One region of the Colwellia sp. F1 genome, then DNA from elsewhere that is predicted to be linked to it. Evidence: predicted binding sites of a transcription regulator. Region 1 holds the regulator's gene; each other region holds the start of a gene.
The links. Region 1 encodes LexA, which represses DNA repair genes until DNA is damaged. Its sites were predicted from a motif close to TACTGTATNNNNATACAGTA; they were not measured.
Positions count from the first base shown of each region.

Region 2: recN (DNA repair protein RecN) is a predicted target of LexA. The motif match lies at 1,238-1,257, and genes of this name have one in related genera.
Region 3: ruvA (Holliday junction branch migration protein RuvA) is a predicted target of LexA. The motif match lies at 1,927-1,946, and genes of this name have one in related genera.
Region 4: uvrD (DNA helicase II) is a predicted target of LexA. The motif match lies at 1,890-1,909, and genes of this name have one in related genera.

Region 1 is NZ_JBWDLI010000004.1:300,653-304,104, forward strand. It holds gene ctaD (cytochrome c oxidase subunit I) at 1-26, opposite strand, end outside; gene coxB (cytochrome c oxidase subunit II) at 30-1,193, opposite strand; gene lexA (transcriptional repressor LexA) at 1,784-2,416, opposite strand; gene AC0UA9_RS05760 (type II secretion system protein N) at 2,553-3,317, opposite strand.
Region 2 is NZ_JBWDLI010000019.1:11,685-15,136, forward strand. It holds gene nadK (NAD(+) kinase) at 247-1,128, shown strand; gene recN (DNA repair protein RecN) at 1,290-3,029, shown strand; gene AC0UA9_RS15415 (outer membrane protein assembly factor BamE) at 3,198-3,452, shown strand, end outside.
Region 3 is NZ_JBWDLI010000017.1:71,333-74,784, reverse strand. It holds gene AC0UA9_RS14975 (DUF2062 domain-containing protein) at 1-99, shown strand, start outside; gene ruvB (Holliday junction branch migration DNA helicase RuvB) at 155-1,165, opposite strand; gene ruvA (Holliday junction branch migration protein RuvA) at 1,257-1,886, opposite strand; gene AC0UA9_RS14960 (Gfo/Idh/MocA family protein) at 2,101-3,228, shown strand; gene ruvC (crossover junction endodeoxyribonuclease RuvC) at 3,271-3,452, opposite strand, start outside.
Region 4 is NZ_JBWDLI010000018.1:26,361-29,812, reverse strand. It holds gene uvrD (DNA helicase II) at 1-1,775, opposite strand, end outside; gene AC0UA9_RS15155 (HAD-IA family hydrolase) at 1,979-2,731, opposite strand; gene AC0UA9_RS15150 (DUF484 family protein) at 2,805-3,452, opposite strand, start outside.

The DNA of each region.
Region 1 (3,452 bases):
GATTCATTTATTATATTTGTCGTCATGTGTTACTCCCCGCCTGCTGCTTTAACATCTGAGCTTTGAACTAAATCACCCGTGTCATTACCCCAAGCATTACGCTCAAATGTAGTCACCGCTGAAATTTCTTGTAGTGTTAATTGTTTACCAAATGGTGGCATCATACCTTTACCATTGACGATTAAATTAATATGCTCTGTAATACTGCCTTGCGTTGCAACCACACTGCCCTTCAGTGCCGGAAATGTGGGAGGCAACCCTAACCCCGTTGGTTGGTGGCAGGCTGCACAATGAGCCATATAAGTTGTTTCACCTAACTGCATTAACTCCTCTTTACTCAGAGAAGCAGTTAAAGAGGCCCGCTCAGCATCAGCGGCTTTTGCGGTTAAAGCATGCTGTTCTTTCAACCATGCGTCATAATCTTCGCTCGATTTCACTTCAACAACAATGGGCATAAAACCATGGTCTTTACCACAAAGCTCAGCACATTGGCCACGATAAATGCCAGGTTTATCTACATTCGTCCATGCCTCATTGATAAAACCAGGGTTAGCATCTTGTTTAATTGCAAAGGCAGGCACCCACCAAGAGTGAATAACATCATCGGAGGTAATAAGAAATCGAACTTTTTTATTGGCAGGGATAACTAAGGGTTTGTCAACTTCAAGTAAATAGTTTTCACCTTTAGCTGTCTCATTGCCTTTAAAGCTACCATTTTGATTCTCATATTGCTCTCTTGGTGTTGAAAGCACAGAGTAATACTCAATGTTTTGATCAAAGTATTTATAGTGCCACTTCCACTGAGACCCTGTTACTTGGATAGTAATGTCGGAATTTTCATTATTTTCCATGCTAATTAGTGTATTAGTGGCAGGGATAGCCATGGCGATAAGTATAATGACAGGGATGGCAGTCCAAAGTATCTCAACCTTGGTGCTTTCATGAAAATCAGCGGCTTTTGCTCCTTTAGATTTACGATGAAATATCATTGACCAAAACATGATACCAAAAACTACAACACCAATACCAGTACATATATAGAGTGCAAGCATATGTAAATCATACACTTCTCTACTAATCGCTGTTGCTCCTTTAGTCAAATTTAACTGTGAATTTGACCAGGCCGAACTAGAAAAAAGGCTTAAAATAAATAACCCAATTCCCATCAACCTACGATGGTTAGCTCTCTTCACTCAACTTCTCCCTCATTATTACCTACTTAAGCTAAAAAATGATTTTAAATATCACTTCAAAAACAAAGGTATAAGAAATAGAAAACAGAAAAGCAGCAATGTACTTCATACTCATTAAACTGATTAACTGTTAATTTAGTTATTATTTTCAAACAAGATAGTAATACCCTATTTAAAATTTATTAAATTAACTGACGTGAAACTGCTAACTCAGCACTACATGAATGTAATAGTAAGTTTGGGTATCGAATTAGCACATCAACGTCTTTTTATTTTTATACAGTTCTTGCTTATTATTTTGTTCGATTCCCACTCTAGAATCGCTCAAAACTTGATCTACGTCAAATGGTAATTATAAAAAAAAGCTGTAGTATCAATAGAGTAAGCACTCTAAAGCTTTGGAATAGCTTGATAGATATAGCCTATAGCTTTTTTCATTGATCTTATATTTACTAAGAATTATTGGCTATATAACAAGCAAAGTGGGTTTTATTAGTTAAATCGGGTGATATATAGGGGGATAGATAAGAAAGGTGTTGCCGCCAAAGTCTTTAGCAGCAATTGATTAAAAAAGACTAAAGCAACGCAGTTTACATCCAATTACCGTTACGAATTACGCCAACGGCAAGCCCTTCAACATTGAATTCTTGGCAAGTAAGATCGACCTTTATTGGCTCAAAATTATCATTTTCTGCGACTAAATAAACAACATCACCGTCTCGTTTGTAACGCTTAACCGTGACCTCGTTCTCTACTCTAGCAACAATGACCTGACCATTTTGAATATCGCTGGTTTGATGTACTGCTAATAAATCACCATCTAGAATGCCAATATTTTTCATACTTTCGCCATTAACTCTTAACAAGTAATTGGCGGGAGGATGAAACAAATCACCATTCATTTCATAATGTTGTTCAATATGCTCTTCTGCTAATATAGGTTCACCTGCAGCAACGCTACCCACCAGTGGCAAGCCTTCTACTACATTAAATTGCTCAGCTAAACGTATGCCACGCGAAGTGCCTGGCAACATTTCTATATAGCCTTTTTTTGCCAAGGCCTTTAAATGCTCTTCGGCAGCATTAGCTGATTTAAAACCAAAAAAAACTGCTATTTCAGCTCTTGTAGGTGGCATTCCTGTTGCTTGAATGTTTTCTTTTATTAAATCAAATATTTGTTGCTGGCGCTTAGTTAAAGGTTTTAATTTATTTACGATTGGCATTAGCTTTTCCTTTCTAGGTAAAACGCTGTATTTATTCACAACTGTTATTATATACAGCCACAAGGTAAACACAAGGTTTTACTGCTTACTAGCAAGGGTTACCTATCCTACTTTACTAACGCACTCACCTTTATACTCAGAAGACTAAGCGATAACGACCCTGACTGTCTTGTCTACCCAAAAACGGCAGGGCGTCATTAAGGGCGGCAGGAAATTTAGCGCCAGGTTGTAAATATCCTTCACCTGATACTTTACCGCCTTGTGCAACATACGCGGTAAAGGTTAACCCTAAATCATTTTTAGGTGACATTACTAGCGCTAGCGTGCCTTGGTCACAGCTAATATCGGCAGTTAATATGCCTAACGGTACAGTACGAGACAGAGCAGTAACACCAGCTTTAGACCACGCGCCATTGCCTGTTGCACTAACGCATTGATTGTTTTTGCTAAAATCAATTTCCGCTGATGCAACAGTTAAGGTGACATCACCTTGCGCTAACATAGGTAAAGGTAGCGGTAGTTGTTGTGCTATTTCATTAGCGCTTATTAACATATTAGCATTGCTTATTTTTGCTTTCGTTGACGACAGTACTAGATCAAAAGCCCCTTCTGGACCAGCATTAAACGGGTCACCAAATGTGATTGATAACTTAGGGGTTAATGACAATAAAGACCAAGGGCTTAACTGTGCGCTAACCTTGTTAATAGGCGTACCATTTATGACAACTTGTGCGATATTAGTGTGCCAAATACTGCCGCTAACGCCTGAAAGGTAAAGGCTTTTTTTAACATTATTAGGTAATGGTACTTGCTGTAAAACGAATGCGCTTGGCAAGGTAGCAATTACAAAGCCAAGATAAGCGATGACAAAAATAATGCCCATGGCAAGGTTTTTTTTCATTAGTAGTCTCTGTTTAACATTTGAAATTATAAGTACTAGCCGCTAGATTTTAGGCGTTGGGCTCTAGATGCTAGACGCTATTTTTGCTTAATTTTCACATCTGCCTGAATTTTATTCAGGCACCAGTTTTTATTA
Region 2 (3,452 bases), on a different contig from region 1:
GCTATTCAAGCTTTTATAACAATTTGAATAAATTAATTGATATAAAAGGAGCCAAGTTAAGGCTGATTAATAAAAGGTTGCGAGATAAACCTACTCCCTTATATAAAACCAAGGTTGTAAAAGCAAAGGTTGATCGCTAGCCTTAATCATAAATTAAAAGAATAATATCAAATACAAACTTTACAAGCCATACAAATAAAGGGAAACTTCCCTTAACCGATTAAACAAATTAATGATGACATTATAATGGTTCAACACTATAAAACAATTGGGCTAATTGGTAAGCCTAACCATCAAGGTGCAAACGCTACCATAGCAGCACTACATCAATACTTAATTGAAAATGAGTATAAGGTATTAGTAGAAACCTCAGTTGCCAATACCGTAACCATTACCAATATGACTATTAGCTCACTGACTGAAATTGGTGAACAGGCTGATCTTGCCATTGTGGTTGGTGGTGATGGTTACATGCTTGGCGCTGCCCGCGTTTTGGCTTGTTATAACATAGCTGTTATTGGTGTTAACCGAGGTAATTTAGGCTTTTTAACCGACTTATCTCCTGATGATATCATCCCCCCGTTAATGGATATTTTAAATGGTAAATCACGCTGTGAACAACGCTTCATTATTGAAGCTGAAGTTTACCGACATGGCAAGCTAAAAAGTGCTAACAGTGCAGTAAATGAAGCTGTTTTACATGCGGGCAAAGTCGCGAGCATGATAGAGTTTGAAGTGCACATTGATAATTCTTTCATGTTTAGCCAACGCTCAGACGGGTTAATTATTGCAACACCAACAGGGTCAACTGCTTATTCTATGTCAGCTGGCGGCCCTATTTTAACACCCAATTTAAATGCATTAGCTTTAGTCCCTATGTTTCCTCATACTCTTACCAGCCGGCCTATTGTGGTTGATGGCGATAGTGAAATTAAGCTGATACTTGCCAATGAAAACCAAGAGAGTTTACAAGTAAGTTGTGATGGTCATGTTATTTTGGCCGTTATGCCAGGTGATGAAGTTATTATTAAAAAAAGCCCTTATACAATACGCTTAGTGCACCCACTCGACCATGATTATTTTAACGTATTACGCTGTAAACTGGGCTGGGGTAATAAACTATATTAATTATGTTTTACTGTGTACTATGCATTAACTAATTGAAAAAATTATTTAATATTTAACAACACTCAATAATAGCAGAAATATTAACAAAAACATTTGCACAAAACCATTTTACTGTATAAATTAACAGGTATACATTTACACAGTAAATTACGTGGTAACATATGCTTTTACATCTAAATATTCAAAACTTTGCCATTGTTAAATCCCTTGATATCGACTGGCAAGCCGGTATGACTACCATTACCGGTGAAACGGGTGCGGGTAAGTCTATTGCTATCGATGCATTAGGTTTATGTTTAGGCGATAGAGCAACAACCAATGTCGTTCGCCCTAATAGCAACAAAGCGGAACTTGCCGCCACGTTTGAGATTAAAAAGAATAAAAGTGCACAACAATGGCTAAAGCTGCATGACCTTTTAATAGAGCCTAGCAGTGAGTGCATTTTGCGGCGGGTGATTTCGGCTGAGGGGCGCTCTAAAGCCTACATCAATGGTAGTCAAGTGCCCCTAGTACAACTTAAAGAAGTAGGGCAACTACTGATTAACATTCATGGACAACATGATCATCAGCTTATTGTTAAGTCAAGCCAACAATGTAAACTCCTTGATGAATACGCCAACCACCAAGTACTACTTGACGAAGTGAGACATTACTATCAACAGTGGCATAAGTTAAATAAAGAGCTAACTTTATTACAGCAAAATAAGCAGCAACGTGAAGCCCAGCAACAATTGTTGCAGTATCAAGTTAATGAACTTAACGACTTTTCCCTACAAGCAGGTGAATTTGAAACATTAGAAAGTGATTATAAGCGCCACGCTAACGCGCAAGACTTACTTGACACAACACTACAGTCATTGCAAACCCTAGCCGAAAGTGACAGTTTTAACGTACTAGACTCCTTAAGGCATTGCAGTGAAAACATTGCCGCACTTGCCCGCCTAGATAAAAGGCTTGCCAATGTTGCCACTATGCTGAACGACTCTGTTTTGCAAGTTGAAGAAGCCTCTGCTGACCTTAGACATTACTATCAAGATCTGGAATTAGATCCTCAAGCATACGCTTTAATTGAAGAGCGTTATTCAACTGCATTACAACTCGCTAAAAAGCACAGTTTATCGCCCGAAACATTAGTAAGTTTTCATCAAGCACTGGTGCAAGAGTTAAGTGAGATGTCAAATGATGAGTCAAGGATTGATGATATTATTGAAGCTATTGTAAAAACTGAACAAAGCTACCAAGACTGTGCTTTAGCTTTAACCATCTCTAGAAAAAAAGCAGCAAAGAAATTAAGCGAAAAAATTAGTAAAAACATGCAAGCGCTGAATATGCCCCATGGCCAATTTAACATTGCAATTGACTCAAGTAACGCAACCAGTACTCGGCTTAATAACACGAACCGTGCCAAGGAAGTTAATCCTAGCGAAAGTGCTAGTTATAGTGCCGGTATGTCAGCTAATGGTGTCGATAAAGTGGCTTTTGAAGTAAGTATAAACCCAGGCCAGGCGTTGGAAGCAATGAACAAGGTAGCATCTGGAGGAGAACTATCGCGGATAAGTTTAGCTATGCAAGTTATTTTAGCTGATAAAGTGGTGACCCCTACCCTAATTTTTGATGAGGTAGATGTGGGCATAAGTGGCCCTACGGCAGCTAGGGTTGGCAGTAAACTACAAGAGTTAGCAAAAAACACGCAAGTAATTTGTGTGACCCATTTACCACAAGTCGCTTGTAAAGGACATCAACAGTTTTTTGTTAGTAAACTAACCGATGGTGAACACACAGAAACAAAAGTAACGGAACTAAGTGAACAAAGCCGCGTCCAAGAAATAGCACGTTTACTGGCTGGTGATAAAATATCTGAGCATAGTTTAGCCAATGCAAAAGAGTTATTAGCAAGTTAATTGCGCCGTTAGTAGGAAATTTATGAAAAATAGCTTTGTAACTAAAGCCATGCTTGGTTACTATTAACAAATTGTTCAAAAGTACCTGGGTAAATAGTTTATCTCGGTGAGCATTTTATACATTGTCATTTGATTGTATTGATTTATATTTAAGGAAAATAGAACTTCATGTTGTTTCGCTCCTCCATTATTGCCTTAGCCTTATCACTTTCTGCCTGCTCAAGTTGGGTGTACCGTATTGATATTCCGCAAGGAAATTATCTTGAACAAAAAAATATTGATAAAATACAAGTGGGGATGACCAAAGAACAAGTTAAGTTTGTGCTAGGCAGCCCGGTTTTACTTGACGCGTTTGATAACGACACATGGAATTATGTCTATCGATTTAAGTCTGGCCGAAGTACAAAGTTTGACACGCAAAAA
Region 3 (3,452 bases), on a different contig from region 1:
GTTTTAGCGGTAACATTTTCTGTATTAGGTTATATTGGCATTCATAGTTTATGGCGTTATAACGCGGTAAAAGCATGGAAAAAACGTAATAAAAAATAAAGCATGTAATTAAAAAATTAAGGGTAGGCATTATGAGCCCAAACCAAATAGGCGATCAATTAACTTCTGGACGCGTTATTGAAAAATGCTGGTACGCTCGGTCTGTAGCTATTCTGCCACGAGGGGTACGTTGTAAAAAACCTTGTTGGATCAAAAACGGCTCAAGTACATCTTCTATGGTTTCTCGCTCTTCACCAATTGCTGCGGCTACATTATCAAGCCCTACAGGGCCGCCCATAAATTTATCAATAATGGCATGTAGCAGTTTTCTATCCATAACATCAAAGCCTTCATTGTCCACTTCGAGCATATCAAGGGCTGCTGCTGCCGTTGCTTTATTAACTAAACCGTGGGTTTTAATGTCAGCATAATCTCGTACACGCCTTAGTAACCTATTAGCAATACGTGGTGTACCGCGGGCACGGCGCGCCACTTCAAAAGCCCCTGCTTGGTCCACGTTTAGGTTTAAGAAGTGTGCTGAGCGTTTAACAATGGTGGTTAGGTCTTGCACATTATAAAACTCTAATCGTTGAACAATGCCAAACCTATCCCTTAGTGGTGAGGTTAATGCCCCTGCTCGGGTAGTTGCACCAATTAAGGTAAAAGGCGGTAAGTCTAATTTAATGGATCGAGCGGCTGGGCCTTCACCAATCATAATATCAAGCTGGTAATCTTCCATTGCGGGGTAAAGGATTTCTTCTACAACGGGGCTTAAACGATGTATTTCATCAATAAATAAAATATCGTTTTCTTCTAAGTTTGTTAATAGCGCTGCTAAATCACCGGCTTTTTCTAATACTGGGCCTGAAGTGGTACGAATGTTCACCCCCATTTCATTAGCAACAATGTTGGCCAAGGTAGTTTTACCCAAGCCTGGCGGGCCAAAAATAAGTAAATGGTCTAATGGCTCCTCACGCTTTTTAGCCGCAGGAATAAATATTTCCATTTGTGCTTTTACGTGCGCTTGGCCGGTATAGTCAGTGAGCATTTTAGGACGAATGGCGCGATCAACTCCTTCGTCTTCTACACTGGCTATGGGCTCAATTAAGCGATCTGCTTCTATCATGATGATTCCTAAATACCTTCTTGTCGCCTAGCTTACGCCAAACTGACACTTATACGGTTATTTTTATAAATTAACGCACCAAATACCAAACTTATAACATTGACTTTAACGCTAAGCGAATAATTTCTTCGCTTGACAAATCTTTACTGTAAACAAGCTTTACCGCTTTGTCTGCTTGCGCCTGTTTATAACCTAATGAAATAAGTGCGTTAATTGCATCCCCCCTATGGTTATGTAGTGGGTCACTAACAAAGGTATTTTGTGTACTAAGCTGTACCGGCATAGCGTCTGTTGCTGGTGTTAATGAGGTAATTTGCCAGTCTTTCAAACGATCTCGCATTTCAATTAACAAACGTTCTGCAGTTTTTTTACCAACACCGGGGATTTTAACAATGCCTGAAAGATCATCATGCGCAACACAACTGACAAATTGATCAGCTGACATTGCTGATAACACCGACAGCGCTAATTTAGGGCCAACACCATTGACTTTTATCAAAAGCCTAAACAGCTTTCGCTCTGTTGTATTGGCAAAGCCATATAATAATTGTGCGTCTTCACGTACAACAAAATGGGTATAAACAACAGCTTGCTCATTCAGCTCGGGTAAAGCATAAATACTTGTCATTGGCATGGTAACTTCGTAGCCAACACCAGCGCACTCTATTAGAATTTCAGGGGGGAATTTTTCAACTAAGGTCCCCGTTAAACGACCAATCACAACATAAACCTAAAAAATAATTAAGATGACAAAATCATACCACTAGATATTTATACAGTAAACCTCTTTAAGCAGATGAATATTTTAGTTTGTTTCGCTTTTCTGATATTTTAAGGCATGCATACATTAAACGTTAGCCAACTGTTACTGTATAACGCTAACGTAAAATAAACTGGATATACCACTAAAAATGATGAACCCACACAAGCAAAAAATTAACATGGCCATTATTGGCAGTAACTTTATTGTTGATACGTTTTTAACCGCTGCAGCAGCGGTTGAGAGTTTTAATTTTTACGCCATATATTCTCGTCATCAAGCAACAGGAGCAGCGAAGGCTTTACAATATAGCCATATAAATAACGACGCTAACGTTAAAGTATATACTGACCTAACCCTTATGCTTGAAGATGAAAATATTGATGCTGTCTATATTGCTTCTCCTAATAGTTTACATGCCAAACAGGCTATTGAATGCTTAAATGCGGGTAAACATGTGTTAGGTGAAAAACCAAGTGCCGCAAGTAGCAATGAGTTAAGTGATATATTATCAGCGGCAATAGAAAACAATCGCTGCTTTATGGAAGCATTAATGAGTTTGCATTTACCCAACTTTACTTTGCTAAAACAAAATCTACCGCGTATTGGTACAGCGCGTAAATATTTTGGCCAGTATTGCCAATACAGCTCAAGGTACAGCCTAGCACTTGAATCGTTGGCCCAAAATAAAGTTGAGCAAGTACCGAATACTTTCTTGCCTGAATTTGCCAACGGCGCGTTAATTGATATTGGTATATACCCACTTTATCCGGTTATTGCTTTGTGGGGTGAGCCTAAATCTATTTCTGCGCAAGGCGTAATGTTAGCAACAGGCGTTGATGGCGCAGGTGACTTACAATTAGATTATGGCGATAAAGTGGCCAGTATTGGCTTTTCAAAAATTTCTAATGGCGAAAATTTTGTAGAATTTCAAGGCGAACTCGGTCGGCTTAAAATTGAATTTGTTGCCTTGATGAGTAAAGTTGAATTATTTTTAAATGACGGCACTTATGAGTTACTTAGCGGGCATGATGTTGAGCAAAAACCGCAAAACGCCAGTAAAAGTAAAGTTGTGCAAGAAGAAAGAAATAAAGATTACCACCCCATGAGTTACGAAATTTCTCACTTTATTGCACTGGTTAAAAACCATAAAGCACTACAGCAACCCATAAAAACAGTGAATATTGATGCATTACAATCACCTGTAACAACCTGGGAGTTAAGTCGGCAAGTGCTTTCGATTATTGACCAAGCACGTAAAAAAATAGGTGTGGTTTACCCGAATGATCAGGTAGAACATTAGGTGCTAGTGAGGCTATATCTCAGTAAACAAGCAAGCTATCCGTTACCTTAATCGTTTTCGTACTGTTTTTTGTGCTTGTCCTGCTAATTTCGCCAAACTTTGGTGACTATTAGCATGGCATAGCGCCACTGCAAGTGCGTCTGCAGCATCAGCCTGCGGTGTCCCTGGTAATTTAAGAATATTCTTTACCATGTGTTGTACTTGAGTTTTATCTGCAGACCCTG
Region 4 (3,452 bases), on a different contig from region 1:
TCTACCGACTGTTGTGACGGGAACATGCCCTCTTCCAGGCCAGCGATAAAAACTAACGGAAACTCTAACCCTTTAGCTGAATGCATTGTCATTAACTGTACCGCTGATTCAAATTCATCCGCTTGTGACTCACCAGACTCTAAAGCTGCGTGCGTTAAAAATGCGGTTAAGGGCGTTAGTTCTTCGGCCAAGTCTTGGTCAGATAAAGGCGCACTTTCAAAGGTTTGACAGGCCGTAACTAATTCATTTAAGTTTTCAATACGCTGCTCAGCGCGTTCGCCCTTTTCTGCTTTGTACATGGCTTTTAAGCCTGAATGCTGCACAACAAAGTTGGCTTGTTGGTCTAAGTCTAGGTCAGTTGAGTCGTCTTCGAGTTGGTCAATTAATTGAATAAATTGGCTAATGGTTTTAGCGCTGCGTCCTTTTAACTGCTCAGCCTGCAGCATTTGTTGGCACGCTTGCCATAAGGTTACTTCTAGGCTTCTGGCAGCATCACGAATTAACGCTACAGTTTGATTACCGATACCACGCGTGGGTGTGTTGATAATACGCTCAAAGGCCGCGTCGTCGTCTCGGTTATTAATGAGTCGTAAGTAAGCTAAGGCATCTTTTATTTCTTGGCGCTCGAAGAAACGCTGTCCGCCATAAATACGATACGGCAACTGCCTTTGCAGTAAGGCTTCTTCCATCAAGCGTGATTGCGCATTAGAACGATACAAAATAGCCACTTCATCAAGCTTGCCGCCATCGTCATGCCATTTTTTAATACAGCCAACAATAAAGCGAGCTTCATCTATTTCGTTAAAAGCCGTGTACACCGATATTTTTTCACCGGCTTTATCATCCGTCCACAGCTCTTTACCTAGGCGGTTATTATTATTGCTAATTAACTGATTTGCGGCGTTAAGAATATTTGCGGTTGAACGATAGTTTTGCTCTAAACGAATGGTTTGAACCTCACTAAACTCATGGGTAAAGCGCTCAATGTTTTCAATACGTGCACCGCGCCAACCATAAATAGATTGGTCGTCATCACCCACTATCATGACCTTAGATTGCGCACGCCCGAGCAATGTTAACCAAGCATATTGTATGGCATTGGTGTCTTGAAATTCGTCAACTAAGATATGGCCAAAACGTTGTTGATAATGCGCGAGTAATTCAGGGTTATTAAGCCAAAGTTCGTGAGCACGCAGGAGTAATTCGGCAAAATCAACGAGGCCTGCACGGTCGCAAGTTTCTTGATAGGTTTTATACACTTTGACAAAAAGCGCTTCGCTAGGGTCAAACTGGGCATCAATATGCTCAGGCCTTAACCCTTCATCTTTTTTGCCATTGATATACCAAACAAATTGCTTCGCGGGCCATTTTTTTTCATCCAGCGCTAACGTGCGAATAATACGCTTAATTAAGCGCAGTTGGTCGTCACTATCAAGCACCTGGAAGGTTTGTGGTAACTTTGCTTCTTGAAAATGCATACGAAGGAGGCGGTGCGCTAAGCCATGAAAGGTGCCTATCCACATGCCATGGGTGTTGCCACCGGTAACTTGTTCAACTCTGGCGCGCATTTCTGCTGCGGCTTTATTAGTGAAGGTTACCGCTAAAATAGAATGTGACGCTGCTTGTTCCACTTGCATTAACCATGCAATACGCTGAACTAATACCCGCGTTTTACCAGAGCCCGCCCCCGCTAACACCAACATGTTTTGTTTAGGTGCTGCAACAACTTCGCGTTGTTTATCGTTTAAAGAGTCGAGTAATTCTGAAACATCCATCGTGGAAACCTTTACTTTGAGAGGGGAATAATTTTTATAGGGCAGGATATAGTAATGTGATTAAAAGCCTGCCTACGAGTTAGGGTATATTTATTAGTATAGTGAATAGTGTAACACTGGTTTTATGTACAGTCAGCCTTTTGTATAAGTTTAACGCCAATCTCAATAAGCGCGTCAGTACAGCGGCGCTACTTCTCCTTAATTTACAAGCCTGCCAACTGGGTTAGCCGGTTTAATTCAATATCTGGCAGTAGCGTAATGGGTTGCCCCACATCATAACAAGACAACCAGGCGGTTTGACAACCTGCAAGTAATGCCCCTTGAATATCTGCGCGTCCGCAGTCTCCTACATGCAGTAGCTGAGACGGTTTGATCATGAGCTTTTCGCACGCTAAGTCAAACATGTCACTTGCCGGTTTTTGCCTTAATAACGTGCCATCTGATTGCCACCCTGCATGGTAAATATGCTGAAAATAGTGCGCAATACCTAATGTGCTTGTATCAACATTGCCGTTACTAATAGCAATAAGTGGGTATTTTTCACGTAAATTTGCCAATAAATTTACGCTTGCCTTAGGGAGAGTAAAGTCACTGCGTAATGAAATAAAATAGTTAAGCGCCGCTAATGCTTGTTGCTCGGCTGTATTTTCACTTAAGCCTAGGGCAATAAAACCAAGGCGATACGTCACTAAGCGCACTTGTACAACATCATGGGCTAAGTCGGGTTGTTTTTGCACAGCTTGTTGACGAAAATACCGCCAAAAATGGTGGTTGAGCACCTTAGGAAGTTTAGTTGTATTGTCAATGGGTAAACCGTTGGTCCAAATAGCCAAACCAGAGAAATAAGCAATCATTTTCTTTTCTATTGCCTGCATTATCGGTTTATTGCTGTAAAGCGTATCATCTAAGTCAAAGCTTATTGCTTTAATAGTAGACAAACGTCGGTAGAATTTCATTTTATGGTCGCTCTATTATCAATATCGGAACTAAGTGGAAAGCAACTCTTTGCTTAGGTAAACACATTAACCGCTATGTCGTAAGGTGTTGGTACAATAACTTGGCAACCAAACGTTTAAACTGGCTTAATAATAAAGTGTCCATGCGTGGATCAAAATGGTGTGCGTCATTGCTGCTAATGGCTAAAAAACCTAACGTTTTTTCTGCGTGGGTTAACTTCACCAATACAACAGAGCCGGGACAGTTGTGCGAGAATATTAATTCTTGCTCGCTTTGTTGCAGGCGGCCAAAATAATAATCACTGCTTGCTAAGCGGTTATGCATTACGCCCTGACAATCATTTTTAGATAAACTATCATGTTTAATGCTAGTTGCTTCGCTAAGGTATAATGTAAAAGCAGACAACGACAATAGCTCTGTTGTTGTTTGTACTAAGCAATCAAGTAATTCACCTGCCGATTGACAGTCAATCAAGCGTAGGTATAAATCGCTATAAAGTACAAATAAGTCTTCGTTATGATGAGCGACTGACATTAACTGGGTGATTTCGTCTTCTAAATTCTGCACTTTTTGCCTGAGTTGCTGTTGCTGTCTTTCTACTAACGAAACCGTTCCTCGCTTGGTGTCGTTTAACCTTAACCCTGTGATTAATTCGCTATTACGGTTAAAAAACTCAGGATTATCTAGTAAGTAGGCGCTAACCAACTCATCAGTTAAGGG